DNA from 3 places in the Marinobacterium sp. xm-g-59 genome. Region 3 is predicted to be linked to each of the others. Evidence: predicted binding sites of a transcription regulator. Region 3 holds the regulator's gene; each other region holds the start of a gene.
What was found. The regulator LexA, encoded in region 3, represses DNA repair genes until DNA is damaged. The targets are predictions, from matches to a motif close to TACTGTNTANNTANACAGTA.

Region 1: recN (DNA repair protein RecN) is a predicted target of LexA. The motif match lies at 5,284-5,303, and genes of this name have one in related genera.
Region 2: ruvC (crossover junction endodeoxyribonuclease RuvC) is a predicted target of LexA. The motif match lies at 2,890-2,909, and genes of this name have one in related genera.

What each region holds. Positions count from the first base shown of each region.
Region 1 is NZ_WBYR01000005.1:40,633-48,241, reverse strand. Features, by position in the region: gene dapB (4-hydroxy-tetrahydrodipicolinate reductase) at 1-458, opposite strand, end outside; gene cysE (serine O-acetyltransferase) at 481-1,278, opposite strand; gene dnaJ (molecular chaperone DnaJ) at 1,282-2,409, opposite strand; gene dnaK (molecular chaperone DnaK) at 2,524-4,449, opposite strand; gene grpE (nucleotide exchange factor GrpE) at 4,555-5,145, opposite strand; gene recN (DNA repair protein RecN) at 5,312-6,988, shown strand; gene XMG59_RS07420 (outer membrane protein assembly factor BamE) at 7,056-7,376, shown strand; gene XMG59_RS07415 (RnfH family protein) at 7,408-7,609, opposite strand, start outside.
Region 2 is NZ_WBYR01000012.1:21,235-28,843, forward strand. Features, by position in the region: gene tolQ (protein TolQ) at 1-214, opposite strand, end outside; gene ybgC (tol-pal system-associated acyl-CoA thioesterase) at 227-643, opposite strand; gene ruvB (Holliday junction branch migration DNA helicase RuvB) at 650-1,663, opposite strand; gene ruvA (Holliday junction branch migration protein RuvA) at 1,665-2,297, opposite strand; gene ruvC (crossover junction endodeoxyribonuclease RuvC) at 2,343-2,861, opposite strand; gene aspS (aspartate--tRNA ligase) at 3,203-4,966, opposite strand; gene XMG59_RS10885 (HIT domain-containing protein) at 5,205-5,648, opposite strand; gene XMG59_RS10890 (GNAT family N-acetyltransferase) at 5,702-6,829, shown strand; gene XMG59_RS10895 (hypothetical protein) at 6,877-7,245, shown strand; gene XMG59_RS10900 (hypothetical protein) at 7,254-7,439, opposite strand; gene hemH (ferrochelatase) at 7,525-7,609, opposite strand, start outside.
Region 3 is NZ_WBYR01000001.1:272,127-279,735, forward strand. Features, by position in the region: gene XMG59_RS01290 (NAD(P)H-dependent glycerol-3-phosphate dehydrogenase) at 1-461, opposite strand, end outside; gene XMG59_RS01295 (hypothetical protein) at 481-690, opposite strand; partial or broken gene XMG59_RS01300 (DEAD/DEAH box helicase) at 960-2,273, opposite strand; gene dinG (ATP-dependent DNA helicase DinG) at 2,298-4,415, opposite strand; gene lexA (transcriptional repressor LexA) at 4,567-5,178, shown strand; gene XMG59_RS01315 (SulA-like leucine-rich domain-containing protein) at 5,190-5,594, shown strand; gene XMG59_RS01320 (thioesterase family protein) at 5,724-6,191, shown strand; gene XMG59_RS01325 (DUF6586 family protein) at 6,194-6,703, opposite strand; gene topA (type I DNA topoisomerase) at 6,703-7,609, opposite strand, start outside.

The DNA of each region.
Region 1 (7,609 bases), on a different contig from region 3:
ACTTCAATGTCGTAACCACCATCGTCACCCAAGGCTTTGGCAGCCACTTCAAGCAGCTTGAAACAGAGGTTTACACCAACAGACATATTCGGCGCAAAGACGATTGAGATCGACTCACCACCCTCTGCCAACTTCGCCTTCTGCGACTCGGTTAGCCCCGTCGTACCAATCACCATCGACTTACCGGCAGCTTTACAGATCGCAAGATTAGCAAGGGTCGACTCTGGGCTAGTAAAGTCGATCAATACATCAAAATCGTCTGTCACAGACTCCAGTGAGCCAGTAATCGCAACACCCAGACGACCCACGCCTGCCAACTCACCTGCATCAGCACCGATCAACGAACTGTCAGGAAGCACAATGGCTGCGCCTAGGGTCACACCCTCTGCCGCGTCGACAGCTTCGATCAATGTTTTACCCATGCGCCCTGCGGCACCCGTGATGGCAATACGTGTCATCTCTTTTTCCTTAACTAAAAATCTATTCGTCAGTGACATTCAGCCCTTGGTCCATATCCAAGGCTGGCATATCACTCATTAGGCAACCCACCACTTTGGCAGGAACACCCGCTACCGTCGTATGTGCCTCTACAGGCTCCAAGACCACACTGCCTGCACCTACTTTGGCACCCTGGCCGACTTCGATGTTGCCAAGAATCTTAGCACCGGCGCCAATCAAAACCCCAGCGCGGATTTTCGGATGTCGATCGCCCGACTCCTTACCGGTACCCCCTAGGGTCACGGATTGCAGTATCGAGACGTCATTCTCAATAACACAGGTCTCACCGATGACAATGCCGGTCGCGTGGTCAAACATCACACCCTGACCGATGTTAGCCGCAGGGTGAATATCGACCTGCAGGGTCGAGCTCATACGACTCTGTAGATAGTTTGCCAACGATTGACGCCCTTGACGCCACATATAGTTGGCCACTCGATATGACTGAAGCGCGTGAAACCCTTTCAAGTACAACAGCACCGTGCTGTAGTCGCGAATTGCAGGGTCACGGGTGTAGACCGCAAGGAGATCGGCACAGGCGGCTTCGATCAGTGTGGGGTCCGCTTCATAAGCGACCTCAAAGATCTCACGCATCGCCACAGCGGGCACCACATCATCCGACAGCTTTTCAGCCAACAGATAAGAGAGTGCCGAACGCAAGGTCGGATGGCTGTTTATCGTTGTATGGTAGAAGCTCGACAGAAGCGGCTCATTAGCACTTAATGTACTCGCCTCACTCTGAAGTGCTTGCCATACCTCTGCAACCGCCTGATCACCCATAACTTAGGTCATATCCTCAAAGAATTTTTTGACTGAATCAAAGAAGCCGTGCTTCTTCGGTCCATGTTTCTGGTGCTCTTCCGTAGAGTCACGGAACTCTTCTAGCAGCTCTTTCTGACGTGAAGTGAGGCTGACTGGGGTTTCAACAACCGCACGAACCATCAAATCACCCAAGGCGCCACCGCGCACCGGCTTCACACCCTTGCCACGTAGACGGAACATCTTACCCGTCTGTGTCTCTGCAGGGATCTTCAGTTTAACCTGACCATCCAGTGTTGGCACGTTTAGTTCACCACCCAACGCTGCATCGACAAAGCTGATCGGTACTTCACAGTAGAGGTTGGCGCCGTCGCGTTCAAATATCGGGTGATCTTTAACACTCACTTGAACATAGAGATCGCCTGAAGGACCTCCGTGTGCTCCCGCTTCGCCCTCGCCTGAAAGACGAATACGATCACCGGTATCAACACCCGCTGGGATCTTAACTTCCAACGTCTTGGTCTTCTGCGTACGGCCCTGGCCGTGACAGACATTACAAGGATCAGAGATCACTTTACCTTCGCCATGACAGGTAGGACAGGTCTGCTGAACCGCAAAGAAACCTTGCTGCATGCGGACCTGACCGGCACCACCACAGGTACCACAGGTCTTAGCCGTTGTGCCCTTCTTAGCGCCGCTACCATCACAGGTTTCACAAGAGACGTAGGTAGGAACTTTTAGCGTCTTTTCACAACCGCGGACGGCCTCTTCAAGACTCAAATCGAGGTTGTAACGCAGATCGGCACCGCGACGCACGCTGGAACGACCGCGACCACGACCACCGCCGCCACCGAACATATCGCCAAAGACATCGCCAAAGATATCTGAGAAGCCACCTTCAAAGCCGCCGCCCATACCACCTTGGCCACCCAAGCCCGCATGACCATACTGATCGTAGGCCGCTTTCTTCTGCGCATCGGACAACACTTCGTACGCTTCACTGATCTCTTTAAACTTGAGTTCAGCCGCCTCGTCATCCGGGTTGCGGTCAGGGTGATACTTCATCGCTAAGCGACGGTAAGCCTTTTTGATGTCACGATCAGATGCATCACGAGAGACACCTAAGAGTTCATAATAATCTTGCTTGCTCATACTGCGTGTAAACCTGTAATTACGCTATCGTGAATATGACAACGCGGGAGTAAAGACCCCCGCGCTGACACACGATTTTGTGAGAGTCTTAACTCTCGTTATTGCTTGCTAAGCTTACTTCTTGTCGTCTTTGACTTCTTCAAACTCAGCATCAACAACGTCATCGCCTGCATCGCGAGCCGCTTCAGCTTCAGCGCCTTGGCCAGCTTCTGCTTGTTGTGCAGCCTCTGCATACATCTTCTGAGCAACACCCGAAACCGCTTCTGTTAGCGCTTCAGTTTTTGCTGTGATCTCTGCAGTGTCAGAGCCTTTCAACGCCTCTTCAAGTGCAGTGATGGCTGCTTCGATGTTCGATTTCTCTTCATCAGAAGCCTTATCACCCGCATCTTCTAGCGTCTTACGTGCTGTGTGAACCATGGCATCGCCTTGGTTACGAGCAGCCGTTAGCTCTTCAAACTTCTTATCTTCTTCAGCGTGCGCTTCGGCATCCTGAACCATCTTCTCGACTTCGTCATCGCTTAGACCAGAAGAGGCTTTAATAACGATCGACTGTTCTTTACCAGTCGCCTGGTCTTTAGCAGAGACATTGAGGATACCGTTAGCATCAATATCGAAGGTTACTTCGATCTGTGGCATGCCACGTGGTGCTGGTGGAATATCGGCAAGGTCGAAACGGCCCAGCGACTTGTTCTGTGTCGCTTGCTTACGCTCACCCTGAACAACGTGAATGGTTACCGCTGTCTGGTTGTCTTCCGCTGTCGAGAAGGTCTGCGACTTACGAGTAGGGATCGTCGTGTTCTTGTCGATCAATGGTGTAGCAACGCCACCCATGGTTTCGATACCTAGAGTCAGCGGTGTTACATCCAGTAGAAGAACGTCTTTCACATCACCTGACAGTACCGCACCCTGAAGCGCTGCACCCATCGCTACCGCTTCGTCTGGGTTAACGTCTTTACGTGGCTCTTTACCGAAGAACTCAGCCACTTTCGCCTGCACCATTGGCATACGAGTCTGACCACCGACTAGGATAACGTCGTCGATCTCAGAAGCGGATAGGCCAGCATCTTGAAGTGCGATGCGACATGGCTCAAGTGAGCGTTGAACAAGATCTTCAACCAAAGACTCTAGCTTCGAACGAGAGAGTTTAACGTTCAAGTGCTTAGGACCTGTTGCATCCGCTGTGATGTAAGGCAGGTTAACGTCAGTAGACTGTGCCGATGAAAGCTCAACTTTCGCTTTCTCACCCGCCTCTTTTAGACGCTGTAGCGCTAGCGGATCGTTGTGCAGATCGATGCCAGACTCTTTCTTGAACTCGTCTGCTAGGTAGTTGATAACCGCAAGGTCGAAGTCTTCACCACCTAGGAATGTATCACCGTTGGTTGCAAGTACTTCAAACTGGTGCTCGCCATCAACGTCTGCAATTTCGATGATCGAGATATCGAAAGTACCACCACCTAGGTCGTACACTGCAATCGTACGATCACCGGCTGCTTTATCCATGCCGTAAGCAAGTGCTGCAGCAGTTGGCTCGTTGATGATACGTTTTACTTCTAGGCCTGCGATACGACCCGCATCCTTTGTTGCTTGACGCTGAGAGTCGTTGAAGTAAGCAGGAACCGTGATAACCGCTTCTGTTACCGATTCGCCTAGGTAATCTTCAGCAGTTTTCTTCATCTTCTTAAGAACTTCTGCAGAGATCTGAGGCGGTGCTAGCTTCTCGCCTTTTACCTCAACCCAGGCATCGCCATTGTCCGCTTTAGCGATGTTGTAAGGCACCATTTTGATGTCTTTCTGTACAACATCGTCTTCAAAACGACGACCGATTAGACGCTTGATCGCGAATAGAGTGTTGTCTGGGTTAGTAACTGCCTGACGTTTCGCAGACTGACCAACCAGAGTTTCGCCTTCTGCCGAGTAAGCAATGATCGACGGAGTGGTGCGATCGCCTTCAGCGTTTTCAATAACTTTAGTTTTATCGCCTTCAAGTACTGCTACACACGAGTTGGTAGTACCTAGGTCAATACCGATGATTTTACCCATGTTTAATTCTCCTAATGACACCGCACTGGGTGTTTAAAACTGTTTTACCTTAACCCCTATATGGGTGTGGTCTTTCAAATATCAAGTCTGGTTTATAAAAAGGTCTTAACCTTTAGCGACCATCACCATCGCAGGACGAACTAAGCGACCATTAAGTAGGTAGCCCTTCTGCATCACAGCAATGACAGAGTTTGGTGCTGCACCTTCCGCTTCAACCATCGACATCGCTTGATGGTGCTCTGGGTTGAACGCCTCACCCTCTGGGTTGATCACTTCTAGATTGAATTTAGCAACGCCATCGATGAACATTTTGTGCGTCATCTCAACGCCTTCACGAAGCGGTTTAACCACCTCATCTTCGACCTGGCTCGCTTCAATAGCGCGCTCTAGACTGTCAATGACCGGCAATAGCTCTTCGGCAAATTTTTCAACAGCGAACTTACGCGCTTTATCCACCTCAACCTCAGCACGACGGCGCTGGTTAGCGATCTCCGCTTGGGCACGAGGTTCAAGCTCTGCCAGCTGTTTTTGCAGCTCAGCAATCGTCGCATTCGCAGCGGCTAGCTCTTCTTGAAGGGATTCAACGGTTAACTCTTCCGTCTCAACCAGTTCAGGCTCCACAAGATTCTCTTCAGCCGTCGCGTCGACTTGACTCTCTTCAACCTGATCTTGGTGTGTCTGATCTTCATTCGCCATGGTGTTATCTCCAGAATCATTCAATCTTGTCTCCTATGTGGTATCGACCATCTGAAATTCAACCCTTCCACGCGCTTTTTTGACCTAAGACTGCACTTTTCTATTGCCTAATCCACAAACATTGGTTAAAAATACAGTAACTGTATATCTAAACAGGTATTAAGCCATGTTAACGCTACTCAGCATCCGAAACTTTGCGATCGTCTCAACACTCGACCTAGAACTGAAATCGGGCATGACCGTCGTCAGCGGTGAGACCGGTGCCGGCAAATCGATCATGCTTGATGCACTGGGATTAGCCTTAGGCAAACGCGCTGAAGCCGACTCGGTTCGAGAAGGGGCAAAACGAGCTGAGATTAGCGCCGCGTTCGATATACAAGCACTACCCGATGCGAAACGCTGGTTAGAGGCGAATGAGCTAGAGTCGGAAGAGATCAACGAGTGTATTTTACGCCGCACACTGAGTGCCGACGGTCGCAGCCGAAGCTATATTAATGGCCACCCCTGCCCACTGAACCGCGTCAAAGAGCTGGGTGAGCTGCTTGTCGACATACACGGCCAGCACGAACACCAACGTCTATTAAAGCGCGATTTTCACCGCACCCTGCTCGACAACTACGCCAAAACGAATGAGACAGCACAGGAAGTACGTAAACTCTTTACCCAGTGGCAATCAAAGCAGAGTGAGTTGAAACGCCTTCAAGACATGAGTGAAGAGGCGAATGCGCAACTGCAACTGCTGAGCTATCAAACGGAAGAGCTCAACCGTTTAGACCCTCAAACAGGTGAACTGCAAGCCTTAGAAGAGGAGCAGAAGATACTCTCCAACGCAGGGTCAATCCTTAACAGTGGCCAACAGATCCAGATGCTTCTTAGCGAGGGTGAAGAGAGCAACGCCACAGCGGTACTCAACCAAGCACTGCACCTATTGGGCGACATCGAAGCGGACTCACCTGCACTACAGCAGACCGCCGAGATGCTAAACGCTGCTCTGATTCAAGTGGAAGAGGCCGAACGCGAGTTGAGCCATTTTGTTCAACGAGTTGAGTTGGACCCTGAGCGCTTACAAGAGGTGGAAGATCGCTTAACCAGCATCTACGATCTAGCCAGAAAACACCGCATTGCGCCAGAGCAGTTACCGGAATTAAAAGACCAACTAAATACTGAACTCGACTCTTTGGCTCATGTCGATGAGAACTTAGAGCAACTCGAATCCGAAGTTGCTACGGCTAATGCAGCGTTACTAGAAAAAGCTCGCCAACTCAGCAAACTACGCAGAAAAGCAGCTAAACAACTTGATCAAGAGGTGAATGAACAGCTTGCCATGCTGGGCATGAACAGCGCGCGTTTCACAGCCAGTCTGAATGATATCGATCCTAAATACATTACGGCCCAAGGCTTGGAAGAGATTGAGTTCCTGATCAATACCAATCAGGGCCAAACCGCAAAACCGCTGGCCAAAATTGCCTCGGGTGGTGAGCTGTCACGAATTAGCCTTGCAATTCAAGTTGTAACGGCTAAGACGACTGACACCCCGACTCTCATTTTTGACGAAGTCGATGTCGGTATTGGCGGAGGCATTGCCGAAGTCGTTGGCCGATTGTTACGTCAATTGAGTGAACGAGCACAGATTCTCTGTGTCACACACCAACCTCAGGTGGCTTCACAAGGAACCCAACACCTGTTTGTCAGCAAAGGCGCAGACACCGGTTCGGTTGAGACCAAAATCACACCACTAACCAAAAATCAGCGCATCAATGAGGTCGCTAGAATGCTGGGTGGACTTGAGATGACTGATACCACCCTTGAGCACGCTAAAGAGATGCTGACCAGCGCGCTATAGACTGGTCGATTCAAACAGTGGCGTGTAAACTAATGCCACTTTGAACAGTAACAGGAACAACCTGAACATGCGCAAGCTCATCATCTCTGCCTTTCTTGCTACTCTCGTGACCGGCTGTACAACCTTTCCAGGCGTGTACAAAATGGATGTTCCGCAAGGCAACCAGGTGACACAAGAGATGGTTGATCAGCTTCGCCCAGGAATGACGCCTAGCCAAGTTCGTTACGTACTGGGTACACCCCTGTTAACGGACACCTTCAACCAGAACCGTTGGGACTATGTCTTCCAGTTGGTACAAGAGGATGAAGTGGTCGAGCTACGTCAGTTTCGCGTCTACTTTGAAAACGACAAGCTGGTACGTTTGGAAGGCGATCTGAAACCGCAGTAACGCAGAGCTCAACGAATACAAAAAAGCCAACTTACGAGTTGGCTTTTTTGGCTTTAGCTTCGGCTGCTCGGCGGGCACGAACCTCTTTAGGATCAGCAATTAACGGGCGGTAGATCTCTACTCGATCACCGTCACGTAGAACCTCTGCTTTAGGGTCCTTGATCGCACGGCTGAAGATACCCATTGGGTCGCTGTTGATATCGATCTGTTTATACAGCTCAGCAATGCGCGAG
Region 2 (7,609 bases), on a different contig from region 3:
CATTGGCTTCGCGGTAGAGCTGACCTAAATCAGCACCCGACCAAAAACGCTCTTCAAATGCTTTAAACGCTTTTTGTGCACCGCTAATGACGCGGCGACGTTGAAAGATAACAACCCAAGATAAAAACGAAGCCGCCAAAAGCGACAACATAACTAACTGGACGACGAAACTCGCACCAAATACGAGACTCCAAATCGACAGCTGATCTTCCACACTCAACTCCTGTTAATCCCAAGCTTCCGGATGCGCTTGGGTGATTGATGTAATTAACTCTTTTGGCCAGCGTTTCGGACGCATGGCTCCAGTGACGGATATCACTTCAACTTCTGCTTGGCAGAGGACTCTATCAGATCCCTCCTTAACAACAGCTTGCAGAAATTTAACACGTGCACCTTGCGGTTTTTTGACGGTTGTTCTGACAATTAACGAATCATCAAGCCTAGCCGGCGCTAAATATTGCGCCTCCACCGAACCAACCACAAAAATCAAATTTTGCTGTGACAGTTCGTGCTGCGACCAACCCGCCGAACGCAACAACTCCGTCCGAGCACGCTCCATAAATTTTAGATAATTAACGTAGTAAACAATACCGCCAAAATCGGTATCTTCTATGTAGACTCTGACAGGCCACTGAAACGCCATAATAAACTAGTTTCCTTCAGGCTTATCGACACCAAAGTATCGGTAAGCATGGTCGGTTAGCACCCGCCCTCTTGGCGTGCGCATGACAAAACCTTGCTGAATCAAATAGGGCTCGAGAACGTCTTCGATGGTGTCACGCTCTTCGCTAATGGCTGCCGCAAGACTGTCCACACCAACAGGACCACCACCAAACTTTTCGAGCATGGCGAGCAGCATTCGACGGTCCATGTGATCAAAACCATGTTGATCGACATTGAGCATATTCAATGCCAGATCAGCCATCTCTTCGGTGATACGCCCATCCCCTTTCACTTCAGAGAAGTCACGTGCACGGCGCAGGAGCCGGTTGGCAATACGAGGAGTACCGCGAGAACGACGTGCAATCTCGTGCGCACCACCCTCATCGATTTCAGAACCACTTAAACGTGCCGTTCGCATGACAATATTGGTCAGATCGGCAATCGAATAGAACTCTAACCGCTGCACAATACCGAAACGATCACGCAGTGGTGACGTCAATAAGCCGGCACGTGTCGTAGCACCGACTAACGTAAAGGGGGGCAGTTCCAGTTTGATCGATCGTGCAGCTGGGCCTTCACCGATCATGATATCGAGCTGGTAGTCCTCCATCGCGGGATAGAGTACCTCTTCGACACTGGCACTGAGTCGATGAATCTCGTCTATGAAGAGCACATCTCCCGGCTCAAGATTGGTCAGAAGAGCTGCAATATCACCCGCTTTCTCTAAAACAGGGCCAGAGGTGGTTTTAATTTCACTGCCCATCTCATTGGCAATAATATTGGCCAGTGTGGTTTTACCCAATCCTGGCGGGCCAAAGATCAGAGTATGATCCAGTGCTTCATTACGCTTGCGAGCGGCATGGATGAAGATCTCCATCTGCTCTCGAACTTGCGGCTGACCTTCATAGTCTTGAAGTGTCTTAGGGCGAACCGCGCGATCATGCACCTCTTCATTGGGTGTCTTAACCGGCGATATAAAACGATCAGGTTCAATCTGCATCTTAGCTTGCCACCATCATCTTAAGTGCCTGACGAATCAACGATTCTGTATCGGCCGTCTCACCCAATTCGGTGACCGCTTTTTCAATCGCCTTAGTTGCTTGCAGCGGTTTATAACCCAATGCGACCAGTGCCGTCTCTGCATCTGCTCTGTAATCGACGGTAGGCTTCGCATCCACGATGGGCATTGCAAAATCACTCAGTTCCGCTTCAACACGGGTCGGTAGCTCAAGTCGATCCAGCTTATCCTTCATCTCGATGATTAAACGCTCAGCGGTTTTTTTACCGACACCCGGCAGACGTACCAGGGCTGTACTGTCCTCATGCTGAACCGTTCGAATGAACTCTTGGACGGAGATACCCGAAAGAATGGTCAACGCCAACTTAGGCCCCACCCCATTCACCTTGATCAGGGTTCGAAACAGAGTGCGTTCGTTTTTGTCGGCAAATCCATAAAGAAGCTGTGCATCTTCACGCACAACGAAGTGTGTATACAGCGTTACAAAGGTGCCGACATCCGGCAATTTGTAGAAGGTATTCATGGACGCTTCCAGTTCATAACCGACACCGGAAACATCTATCAGCAACTCTGGAGGTGACTTCTCTACCAATTCACCTGTTAAACGACCTATCACAATCTGACCTCAATAAAGTAACGCATTGATATTATTCGAAAGCATCTACAATCTCCATCGCCCTTTTACTGAACGACGAGTTCCCGCTGTCGCTATTAAGCCTTGACGGGTATAGGCATGACAAAGTGCGATGGCCAACCCATCAGCCGCATCGATCTGTGGCAACCCCGGAAGTGACAAAATACGTTGCACCATCATCTGGACCTGCCCCTTATCCGCAGCGCCAGTTCCAGCTACTGCCTGCTTCACCAGGCGTGCCGCATATTCATGAACCTCTACGCCTCGATTGACGGCCGCTACGATAGCTGCCCCTCTAGCCTGCCCGAGCTTAAGCGCAGAGTCAGCGTTACGAGACATAAAGACCTGCTCTATCGCACACTCTTGAGGCTGGTAGCGCTCAATCAGTTCAGAGACACCGCTAAAGACTTGGTTTAACTTATCAGGAAGGGTCGCATCTGCGATTTTGATACAACCACTGGCAACGTACTCAGCCTTATTACCCTGAGCATTGATGATGCCGTATCCGGTAATTCTTGAACCTGGGTCGATTCCCAATATCAGCATCGGTCGCCTGTCGTAGAGATTGTTTTAATGCTGTATATACTAACAGTAGTTGTGATTGAGACCAATACCTTAAACAGACAGCGGTTGACAGGCTAAAGCCAGTCACCGGAGCATTAAATTCGATTAGCAAGTCCAATCGATCGCGGTTTGGCGCGGGGCGCCAATACGCTCCTATAGTAGGACTTTGCAACGATCTCTCTGCGTAGCTCGACTGTAGGAGCGAATTTGAGCGCAGCGAAAAACCGCGATCAACTCGCATCTGCGAGTTGTAAGTCTTTCAGCATTTTCCAGAGACACAAAAAAACCGGCTTACTGCCGGTTTTTTTTAATCAAACACTCGATTAAGGTGTTTTACGCAACTTGATGTTTAGGTCACGCAGTTGAGCCGCGCTCACTTCACCCGGTGCTTCAGTCATTGGACAAGCCGCTGACTGAGTTTTAGGGAAGGCGATCACTTCACGAATCGAAGTAGAACCCGTCATCAGCATAATCAGACGGTCAAGACCAAATGCCAGACCCGCGTGTGGTGGCGCACCAAACTTAAGCGCGTTCAATAGGAATCCAAACTTCTCGTCCGCCTCTTCATCACTGATACCCAGTACTTTGAAGACCGCTTTCTGCATCTCTTGATCGTGGATACGAACCGAACCACCACCAAGCTCACAACCGTTAAGAACCATGTCGTAGGCACGTGACAGCTGACCTTCAGGCTGAGCAATCAACTCTTCTGGTGAACAGCTCGGTGCTGTGAATGGGTGGTGAAGCGCTGTCATGCTGCCATCGGAGTTCTCTTCGAACATTGGGAAGTCGACAACCCATAGTGGCGCCCACTCACGCTCAAGCATGTTAAGGTCTTCACCCACTTTGATACGCAGCGCACCCAAGGCTTCGTTAACGATGTTGGCTTTATCCGCACCGAAGAAGACAAGATCACCATCTTTCGCTTCAAGGCGCTCCATAATCTGCAGCGCAATCTCTGCACCCAAGAACTTAACAATTGGAGACTGAAGGCCTTCAGCGCCAGCCGCTAGATCATTCACTTTGATCCACGCCAAACCTTTCGCACCGTAGATTGATACATACTTAGTGTACTCATCAATCTGCTTACGAGTCAGCTCAGAACCGCCCGGTACTTTAAGAGCCGCGACGCGACCTTTTGGATCCGTTGCTGGGCCAGCAAACACTTTAAAGTCGACACTTGCGACCAGATCTGCAACATCAACCAGCTCCATAGGAATGCGCAGATCTGGCTTATCAGAACCAAAACGCTGCATCGCCTCAGAGTATGGCATGTGCGGGAACTCGCCTAGATCGATGTTCAATTGATCTTTGAACAGGCCACGGATCATGTTTTCAGTGATTGCCATCACCTCGTGTTCATCAAGGAACGAGGTCTCGATATCGATCTGAGTGAACTCTGGCTGACGATCCGCACGCAAATCTTCGTCACGGAAACACTTAGCAATTTGGTAGTAGCGATCAAAGCCAGAGACCATAAGGAGCTGTTTAAATAGCTGTGGTGACTGAGGCAGTGCAAAGAAGCTACCTTCATGAGTACGGCTTGGAACTAGGTAGTCACGAGCACCCTCTGGGGTGGCACGAGTCAGGATCGGCGTTTCGATATCTAGGAAACCTTGATCTTCAAGGTAAGCACGAACCTGGTGAGTCACTTTAGAGCGGAAACGAAGCTTCTCTTGAATCTCTGGACGGCGGAGATCGACGTAGCGGTGACGAAGACGAACATCTTCACCCACTTGCTGGTGCTCATCCAACTGAAAAGGAGGAGTTTCAGCCTTGTTCAGGATGATCAGCTCTTTACCCAGCACCTCGATAGCACCCGTTGGCATATCCGGGTTGGTAGTACCCTCTGGCCGAGCACGAACAAGGCCTTTAACCTCAACTACGAACTCGTTACGGCAGCTATCCGCCAACGCGAAACTCTCTTCGCGATCTGGATCAAACACAACCTGTGTCAAACCCTCACGATCACGAAGATCTAGGAAGATTACGCCACCGTGGTCACGACGACGGTGCACCCAACCTGCCAGGGTAATTTCTTGTCCAATATGTTCTTCACGAAGATCGCCGCAATAGTGGCTGCGCATAACTCTGCTGTCCTATCTACTAAAACCCGCTGAAACGAGTATTAACTAAAATGGTTAGGCCTATGGCCGAAAGGCGGGAATTATACCTGAATTAACAGGCTATTACAGGGCAATTTTTGGTATTTCAAAGAGTATCTTGTGGATTCTAGAGCGGGTGACAGGCTTAAGGCCTGTCACCTTTGGGACGTCAAACTATCTACGAAGAGCGGTAACTGGTTTTCAACCTGTCAAACGCTGATTATACCGCTCTAAACTCAACTTCACCGGTTAACAAGGCATCCAAACGCTCTTTGACAGAGGCTAGCTCATCTGAGCTGTAAGGCTGTGCTGGCACTTTCCCCCAGACTGGTCCTGGCCAAGCAGGATCACTCTCTAACCGGGCGATAACATGTATATGCAATTGGGAAACCATGTTACCTAGATTCGCAACATTCATCTTTTTGGCCGCGAAGATATCGGATAACGCTTGAGCCAGTGCACTGGTCTCCAGCAGCATCTGCTGTTGATCCTCTGCACTGAGATGGTAGATCTCTGTCATACCCGCACGACGAGGTACAAGAATCAGCCAAGGATATTGGCTATCATTCATCAGCAAAACCGAAGAGAGCGGGAAATCACCCAACTTAATCGTATCCGCAGCAAGTTGAGCATCTAACTGAAATTCGAGTTCTAGTTCATCCATTTCTATATACTCCTCGTAACGACCTAACCTTTTCTTAAATATAGACCAAGCAGATGGAAATTAGGACTCATCAATCCATTAATAGTATTGATAAGCATCGTTGGAATGAACTTAAGGATTCCGACTATCCCTTTCTGCGTCATGAATTCTTGGCCGCGATGGAACATTCAGGGTCTGTTTCGACGGAACAGGGTTGGCAACCCTGTCACTTAGAATTAATTGAGGAGGGTGAGACGATTATCTATCTCCCTCTCTATATTAAATACCACTCTTGGGGTGAGTATGTTTTTGATCAGAGTTGGGCAAACGCTTTCCATCAATCCGGCTTAAACTACTATCCAAAGCTTCTAAGCGCAGTCCCTTTTACGCCATCAACCGGCCCGAGATGGGTAGGTAAACTGAAAGCTGAAGAGTCTCTACAGAGAATATCCCAAGCGATTAAAACCTTTGCTAGCGAGTACAAATTAGAAAGCTGGCACCTTCTCTTTCCAAACGACTCATCGATAAAAAGCGCTCTGCCTAGGGATTTGTTAATCAGAAGCGGACTGCAGTATCAGTGGTTTAATAGAGATTATCGTGACTTTAACCACTTCCTAGAAGGGCTCACTTCTCGAAAACGCAAAGAGCTGCGTAAAGAGCGCGAAAAAACCGAGGCGTTTAAATTCATTCACCTCTCAGGTTCAGATATTACCCAAGATCAACTTCAGCAGTTTTACGAACTCTACTCACTCACCTACCTTAAACGGGGACGTGAGCCCTACCTAAATGAGAGTTTCTTTACCGAATTAGTGCACACCATGCCCGAGCAGATGCTGTTTGTCTTTGCACAACTTGACGGAAAAATCGTTGCGGGCGCCCTATCCTTCCATGACAGCAGTACGCTCTATGGTCGCTATTGGGGCTGTTATGAAGAGTATGACGCGCTGCACTTCGAGACCTGCTACTACCAGGGGATCGACTACTGCATTGCACGACAGCTCAAGCGCTTTGACTCAGGTGCACAGGGAGAACATAAGATTAAGCGCGGTTTTGAACCTATATTTACTCACTCTGTACATTGGGTTAATCACCCAGAATTTCACAAAGCGATCGCTAACTTCGTTGATGAGGAGCGGGACTATCTGTCATCACAAAAATCTTACTTATCTGAAAGACTTCCGTTTAAGAACACAGATTTATAGTCTACTCTTATGAAAAGATTCCAGACAATCCATTTAACGGACTAAACATGACACCGCTCAACCAGCTCAAAGACGCTTATCTTATTCGTGACCTTGTAGAAGGAAAGATACGTTACTTTTGGGAATTCCCCTCTGGAGAGCGCGCCAGCGAACTACTGGTCTCTTATGATGCGGCTTATGACTGGTGGCGACAGGCGATTCATGATGCCTATGAAGGCCCCGAACGTCGTACTTCACCTTTTGATCGACGCGCTAACAGTGTTAAACGCGCCAGCGAGGTCAAACATGGGCAAGTGACCGTTCAGTCTTACGGTGGGCGACGCACAACTGATACGCCACCGAAAATTAGAGAGGATCGAGCTGAAGCTAAAATTGAGAGGTTAAAGTCCCAGCTGTCGCATTGGAGTGATCAATAAACGAGCAATCAGTGCAGTGGGGTTTCGTACTTTTTCTGAATCGCAATCAATTGAGGCTGAATATCGAGTGGGGCGTACTTGATCGCTTGATCAAACAGCTCTTTGTTCGCCTCTGATAATCGCTCATCTTCGTCCATCTGTGACAACTGACTCATCGCTTCAAGAAATTTAGGGTGCGGTTTCGTAGCAGACATCACAGACCTCCTGATCCAATAGATTAGATTCTATTGTGGCCTAAAGTATTCACTAGGCAAAGTGCTTTTTAGCGCAGAACAAACTCTACTGTTCCGCGCCTTTAGCTTTGGCTTCGGATGCTCGTAATTGATAATCATCTTCAGGTTTGGAGATCCACCCTTGAAGTTCA
Region 3 (7,609 bases):
ATGACCGTAGCGGTCAGTTCACGCTTGGCGATCTCTTTAGCCAGGTTAGGGCCACTGATCACACCCGATCGATGCGCTGGGCACTCCTGCTCCATGATTTGACTCATCAGACTGAAGCTAACAGCTTCGATGCCTTTGGTCGTGCTAACGATCAATTGTTCATCGTTGAGGTAGGGTTTAGCTTGATTCAGAACCGCTCGAAAGCCACTGCTTGGAATCGCAATAAAGACAACCTGAGCGTCTTTTAATGCGGACTCGATATCATCAGTCGCAACCAAGGAGTCGGCTAATGGGTAGTTGGGCACATAGCGATCGTTACAACGCTGCTGGTTAATATCATTAGCCAGTTCAGCTCGACGTACCCACAAGGAGGTCGGGATACCTTTTTCAGCCGTCATATTGGCGATGACGGTACCGAAACTCCCACCGCCTAACACGGCAACCTTAGTCACTGTCTGCATTACCTTTACCTAACTCAACCTAACCTAAGGAATCTAAAATTCGTTCAACCAACTTGAACAACATCGCAATCACATACCAAGAGATGATCGCTGCAACGAGAAAGAGGATCAGTTGAACCGGATCTCCACTATTGCTAAAGCCTAGCAATCCAATCACTGCGAAAAACGCACTGACAATCATGGCCACTATTTTTTGAATACCCGCTAGGCCGTGACGATCACCACTCATTAACTGCGAGACTCCTTATCGTCGTTCTCTTCAGTGATCTCTAAATCTAACTGCTCTTCGCTTGTCTCAGCAGCTCTTTCAAGGGGTAGCACATCAATCTCGCCAGCCGTCTCTTCTGATGAGACTTCCGTTAGGTCGACTGACTCATTTGCTAGAGGCTCTTCCGCCACTGGCGCGTCAACAACGGTTTCAGTTTCAGTCTCTGTCGCTTCCAATTCGGTCGACTCTGTTTCAACAGCCTCTTCCACTACAACACTGTTTGGATCAACCAGCAATTCAGCATCAGGGTGGATACAGTTCAATTTAACACCGGTCATCGACTCAATGTCTGGGATAAGGAACGAATCGTCTTCACAGGCAAAACAGATTGATTCACCGGTAGCGCCTGCACGGCCGGTTCGACCAATACGGTGAACATAGTCATCCGCATCTTCAGGAAGCTGATAGTTCACAACATGGCTCACACCATCAATGTGTATACCGCGACCAGCAACGTCGGTAGCCACTAGGACTTCGATCTTGCCACTGCGGAAACCCTCTAGGGTTTTGATGCGTTTGTTCTGTGGGATCTCACCCGACATCATGGCCGCTTTGACACCGTCTTTCTCTAGACGCTCTGCCAACTTACGCGTCTCATGACGACGGTTACAGAATACGATCGCTTTCTCGACGCCATTGATACGTAAGTAGTTACGCAGCAAGTTGTACTTCTCATCACTTGAGACAAGAAATACCGTTTGAGAAACGTTATCCGTAGTTTGATGCTCTGATTCGATCTCAATCGTGACCGGATCACGCGTCCACTGCGCCGCTAAACGCATAATCTCATCGGTGAAGGTTGCACTGTAGAGCAGTGTTTGACGCTCAGCGCCCTTACGCGGTGTTGAACGAATGATGGTACGCACATCGGGAATGAAGCCCATGCTCAACATACGATCAGCCTCATCCAGCACCAACACCTCTACGTTGTAGAGATCGATATCCTGATTTCTGACGAAGTCGATCAAGCGACCCGGTGTCGCGACCAAAATATCGACAGGCGCTTTGGCGAGTGCTGCACGCTGCACGTCATAATCCATGCCACCTACCAGCGAGACGATACTTAAACCAGTGTATTTACATAGGCCTTCTGCATCGGCTGCAATCTGCAGAGCCAACTCTCGTGTCGGTGCAATGATCAATGCACGGGGTTCACCCTTGCGCGGTTCAACATCCAACTTGAAGTCGAGAAGATCGGTAATGATCCCGATTAGAAAAGCTGCAGTTTTACCGGTACCGGTCTGAGCCTTACCAATGATGTCACGGCCTTGAAGTGCCGGCTTAATCGTTGCCGCTTGAATCGGTGTTGCGTACTCAAAGCCAAGTTCATGAATACCACGCATCAATGAGTCTGGCAGATAGAAATCGTGGAAACGATCCTTACCCTCTTGAGGCTCTACAACAAACTGATCAAGGCTCCACTCTTGCGAGCGACGAGGTTTGTAGTCACGGCTTTTGCGGGGACGACGACGCTGGGTGCGACGCCGCTTTTCATTTGAATCTTGATTACCTTGTTGCTGTTCAGGGTTGGTATCTGTAGTCAAAATCGGGATCTCTCAATCAATAGATCATTCAAAATGGCGCGCAAAAGGAGGAAGCGCATCGATCAACTGCTGTCCATAACGACGTGTCACGACACGCCTATCAAGTAAAACAACACGACCGGAATCATTCTCCGTACGCAGTAATCTGCCTGCCGCTTGAGTTAGTTTGATAGAGGCTGCGGGTACACTTATCTCCATGAAAGGGTTACCACCGCGGGCTTCTATCCACTCAGCCAAGGTCGCATCCACAGGATCATCTGGAACACTAAAAGGCAACTTGGTAATGATAACATCTTTTAGGTAGTGACCGGGTAGATCTACACCCTCTGCAAACGACGCCAAACCAAAAATAACACTGGGTTCGTCACGGTCGATTCTCGCTTTGTGCTCTATCAGCATCGCTTGCTTACTGAGTTCACCTTGAACCGTTAAACGCGACAGCAGTTTGGTATCCATTAACTCTTCGACTCGACGCATTTGGCGCCAAGAGGTAAACAGAACCAATACAGAGGTTAAATTGGGTAACTCTCGGTTAAGCCAATCAGCAACCTCTTCGGTATGAAGATCCGCTTTTGAAGGATCGAACTTCATTTTCGGGACATGCAAAACGGCCTTATTGGCGTAGTCAAAAGGACTAGGCATTCGCAGTGCTGGCGTATCCAAAGGGAGACCCAATTGAGTAAAGAGGGAATCAAACCGCCCAAGGGCCGTTAGCGTTGCTGAGGTTAAAACCGCACCGTAACACTGATCCCAGAGCAGATCTTGAAGATGGTTTTGAGCGGAGACAGGGGCGCTGTGAAGTTCAATATCGCGACCCGCTTCAGACTCATGACGAACCAACCACCTTGCAACTTTATCCTCTTCATTTTCAATATCTTGCGAAAAACTTCTACACAGCCACATCATCTTCTGGACACGGCTAAACTGGGTACTTAGCGGTGGCAACCAGCGCTCCCCTACACCCTTATCGAGTGCAGACTCTTCATCTTCCATCGCCCCTTTAAGGGCATTAATAATCTTCTCTAACTGAGGATCAACCTGTGATAAAAACTGAGCCAATTCACGTGTCAGGCTAGCCAAACTGTCGGGTACCCTGCCTTGCGGGTAGCGCAACCTGCGCTCATCCACCGGGAGTGGCAAAAACTGTTCAGAGACTAGATCGTCCAGACGCTGCAAATGCCCCTGAACCACATTGAGACTGGATTGAATACGACTGATTGGATCTTGCAAAACCAATGCAGAATCCGCTTCATCCAACAGCCCTTTTAACTGACGCTCCAGGGTTTTGAAGGCCTTTTCACTCGCTTTAACTCGCATAGAGAGCGCGAAGTGGTTAGTCGCCTTATCACCCAGATGATGCGCCTCATCAAATATGTAGATTGAATCGGCCGGTTCAGGAAGAATCGCACCACCGCCTAACGCCAAGTCAGCCAGTACAAGATCGTGGTTGACCACCAAGAGATCGGTTGTCTCAATATCGGCCCTAGCACGATAAAACGGACAGGCGTTGAAATGCGCACAGCGACGATTAGTACACTGCATATGGTCTGAGGTAAGCGGCATCCAGGTCTCATCATCCAGGTTGCGCTCTAGCTCATCACGATCACCCTTCCAACGACCACTGGCAAACTCATCCAACAGGCCGCTGTACTCTTTGATCTGTTCAGGCCCCAAAACTTGGGCCAACTCATCTTCAAACAGGGCTGACTGTGAAAGATCCTGCTGATTACTAAGAAGAGACTCTAATCGGCTAACACAGAGGTAGCGCCGACGCCCTTTAGCAATTTCGTACTTAAATTCAATACCGGCGTGCTCAGCCAACTCAGGAAGATCTTTTAATAAAAGCTGCTCCTGAAGCGCAACGGTAGCGGTCGAAATGATCAGCGTTTTACCTTTAGCCTGCGCTATTGGAAGTGCGGCCAGCAGGTAAGCAATGGTTTTACCGGTGCCCGTTCCAGCCTCTACGGCGACCAGATGATTTTCACCCAGACGCTGACCCGCATCGTCCGACAAGATACCACCCAACTGCCGTGCGACCGCTGCAATCATATGCTTTTGTGCATAACGAGCCTTTAAATCGCGAGCATTTAGAAATGCGCGATAAGCTGTCTGTATGGTGGTTTGGGTCTCTTTGTTAAGCACATCGCCTCCGAATTAGTTGGCCATCATACAAAAATACTGGATATACAAACAGAAAAAACTTGACGACATTTAAAATACTGTATAAAAATACAAATACTGAATAAACAGACAGTCATTTAAATTCCAATCAGTACTGTCATAGGGGGCGTTTATGAAGCTTACAAATCGTCAAGAAGAGGTGCTTGATTGCATCCGTCGCCATATTGATGAAACAGGATTTCCACCTACACGCGTCGATATTGCTCGCGATCTAGGGTTTAAATCTGCCAATGCAGCAGAGGAGCACCTAAAGGCCTTAGCACGTAAAGGGGCCATTGAGATGATCCCTGGCACCTCTCGCGGTATCCGTATCGTCGGTGAAGAGGAGGAGCAGGAGGGCCTAGCGATCATCGGTCAGGTTGCCGCAGGTGAACCCATCCTCGCTGAACAACACATCGATGATTACTGCACCATCAGTTCAGACTTCTTTCGCCCAAGAGCAGACTACCTACTCCGTGTCCGCGGCATGAGTATGAAAGACATCGGCATTATGGATGGTGATCTCTTGGCAGTTCACCAAACACGTGAAGCACGTGAGGGTCAGATAGTCGTTGCTCGTGTCGGTGAAGATGTCACGGTAAAACGATTCCACCGCGATGGTCACATGGTCTACTTGATAGCAGAGAACGAAGAGTTCGACCCGATTAAAGTTGATCTTCGTGAAGAGCAGTTAACCATCGAAGGCTTGGGTGTTGGCGTAATTCGTCAACAGAATGACTTTTAAAGGTAATCACCATGATTGCTTACAATCAATTTGCACAGAATGATGCGGGTCTTAAACCACTGGTTTTGACTGAGCTGATTCAGCACACCTCACAGGTAAATCTGAACACAATGCTTATGCCGATGCTTGCCGCATTAAGTCAAAAAGAGAGCTGGCTAGTTATGTTAGAGCCGCCAAAATCATTAACTAAGCAGGTGCTCGCGGATGCAGGCGTCGACCTTAAAAAAGTATGGATACTTCGTCGTGATAAGCGCCATGGTTTAGACAAACTGGCTCAGCGCGCACTGCAAGCGGGAACCTGTCACACACTGATCTGCTGGCACAATGACCCTGCCGATGACGCGTTAGTCAGCCAACTGAAACGCACTCAGATCTCTAGCGAAACAGAGTGTCTATTGGTACGTAAAAAAATTTAGCCTCCCCCTTTGCTGCGTTGTAGCAAAGACCCCCATAGCCGCTCTTTGAGCGGCTTTTTTATTTAGCTTGAATCAGACCCTGAACCATCATAGGCTCAATAGAGGAGTACCACTTACAAGGAGAACAGTGTGGGATCGCACAAGCCAAATCAGCAGCCGTATCAGTTAACCGACTTCCCTATCCAAACATTTGATAAGATCCGTTATGCCGATACCGATCGTCAGGGCCACGTGAACAATGCCGCATTCAGTACCTACCTAGAGACAGGCCGTGTCGAATTTCTCTACGATCCAAAAGACCCACTTGCCAATGACAATTGCGAATTTGTCATTGCCAGTCTGCATTTGAACTTTCTAGGTGAGATCACCTGGCCAGGACGTCTGGATATTGGCACCGGTGTAACTCGCGTGGGTACCAGCTCATTTGGGCTCTACCAGGTGCTGTTCCAAGATGACGTCTGTGTCGCGACGGCAGAGACGACCATTGTTCAGATGGATGTGAGCAGTCGCAAATCAGCCCCACTTGGGGATGCGACAAGACACTATCTGAATGATCATCTCTTTGTGAAGGGTGTTGAAACAAAAGGAATGAACTGAGTTTACCACTCTTGCGCGTTAGAGCGATGTCTTAGGATCATCGCTCGCAACTGCTCAAACCATCCCTGCAACTGAGTCTCCAGTTGCTCCTCAAGGCTTTGTTCTTTGGCCAAATCTATAATTGCTATGTCAGATTGGCTAGCGCTCTCTTGCAAGGGAGGTAGGGGTTTATGAATAGCTTTGATGGCACTGATCAACTTAGACAACCAACTTCCGGAATCCTGACAGAGCAGCTCCATCTCATCCAACTCACTGGAATGGACTCCCTGTTGCTGAAAAGCTTTGCTTAATTCAAAGGGTGTTGCCTGGGTCAGCAGGACACGCTCACGTTCAGCCAACTCATTAAGATAGGCTTTAAAGGCGCTGTCTAAATGAAACAGCGCAGCCTCTTGCAGGCCACGAAGCTTCATACGATTGGTCGATTCACCGGTCAACTCAGTGTTGATACCCACCAGCGCGTATTGTGCAAACGCGAGTGTCTGATTCACACGCTGGGAGTATAGGTCAGCCATTAACGCTTCTTAGCTTTGGCTGCTTCAACTTGCCACATACCATTGGTGAAGTAAGCTCTCCAACCAGTTGCCTTACCGTCAACTTCCGTCATAAGGTACTGCTCTTTGGTTTTGCGGCTGTAACGTATTTGAGCGGGGTTACCCTGCTCATCTTGCTGAGGCCCTTCCATTAAGAAGTGATATTTAGGGTCAATCGCATTTTTATGTGGAATCAACTCTTTGACCAGAGGTGCACGGGTCTCACGATTACGTGGGAATTGGCTTGCTGCCAGGAATAGACCACTGGCTCCATCACGCAGGATGTAGGTATCGTCAACCTTCTGACACTTAAGCTCCGGCATCGGAACTGGATCCATCTTAGGCGGAGCCACTTCACCATTCTTGAGCAGCTTACGTGTGTTTTTACACTCTGAGTTGGTACAGCCAAAGAACTTACCGAAACGGCCCGTTTTAAGGTGCATCTCAGCGCTACACTTATCACACTCGACTACAGGGCCTTCATAGCCCTTGATACGGTAGTTACCCTCTTCGACCTCAAAGCCGTCACAATCTGGGTTGTTACCACAGATGTGTAACTTACGCTTCTCATCGATCAAGTAGGAGTCCATAGAGGAGCCACATTTACCACAACGGTGCTTCTCTAGAAGCAGACGTGACTCTGCCTCATCGTCTGCATCCACTGCGACAACCTCATCACCAGGAATCAGGTTGATGGTCGTTTTACAACGCTCTTTAGGTGGCAAAGCATAACCAGAGCAACCCAAGAAGACGCCCGTCGTTGCCGTACGAATCATCATTGGGCGCTGACATGCTGGACAGCTGATATCGGTCTCGGTTGGATCATTGGCACGCATGCCACCATCCGCTGATTGAGCCGCTTCCAGTTCGCCTTCGAACTGTGTGTAG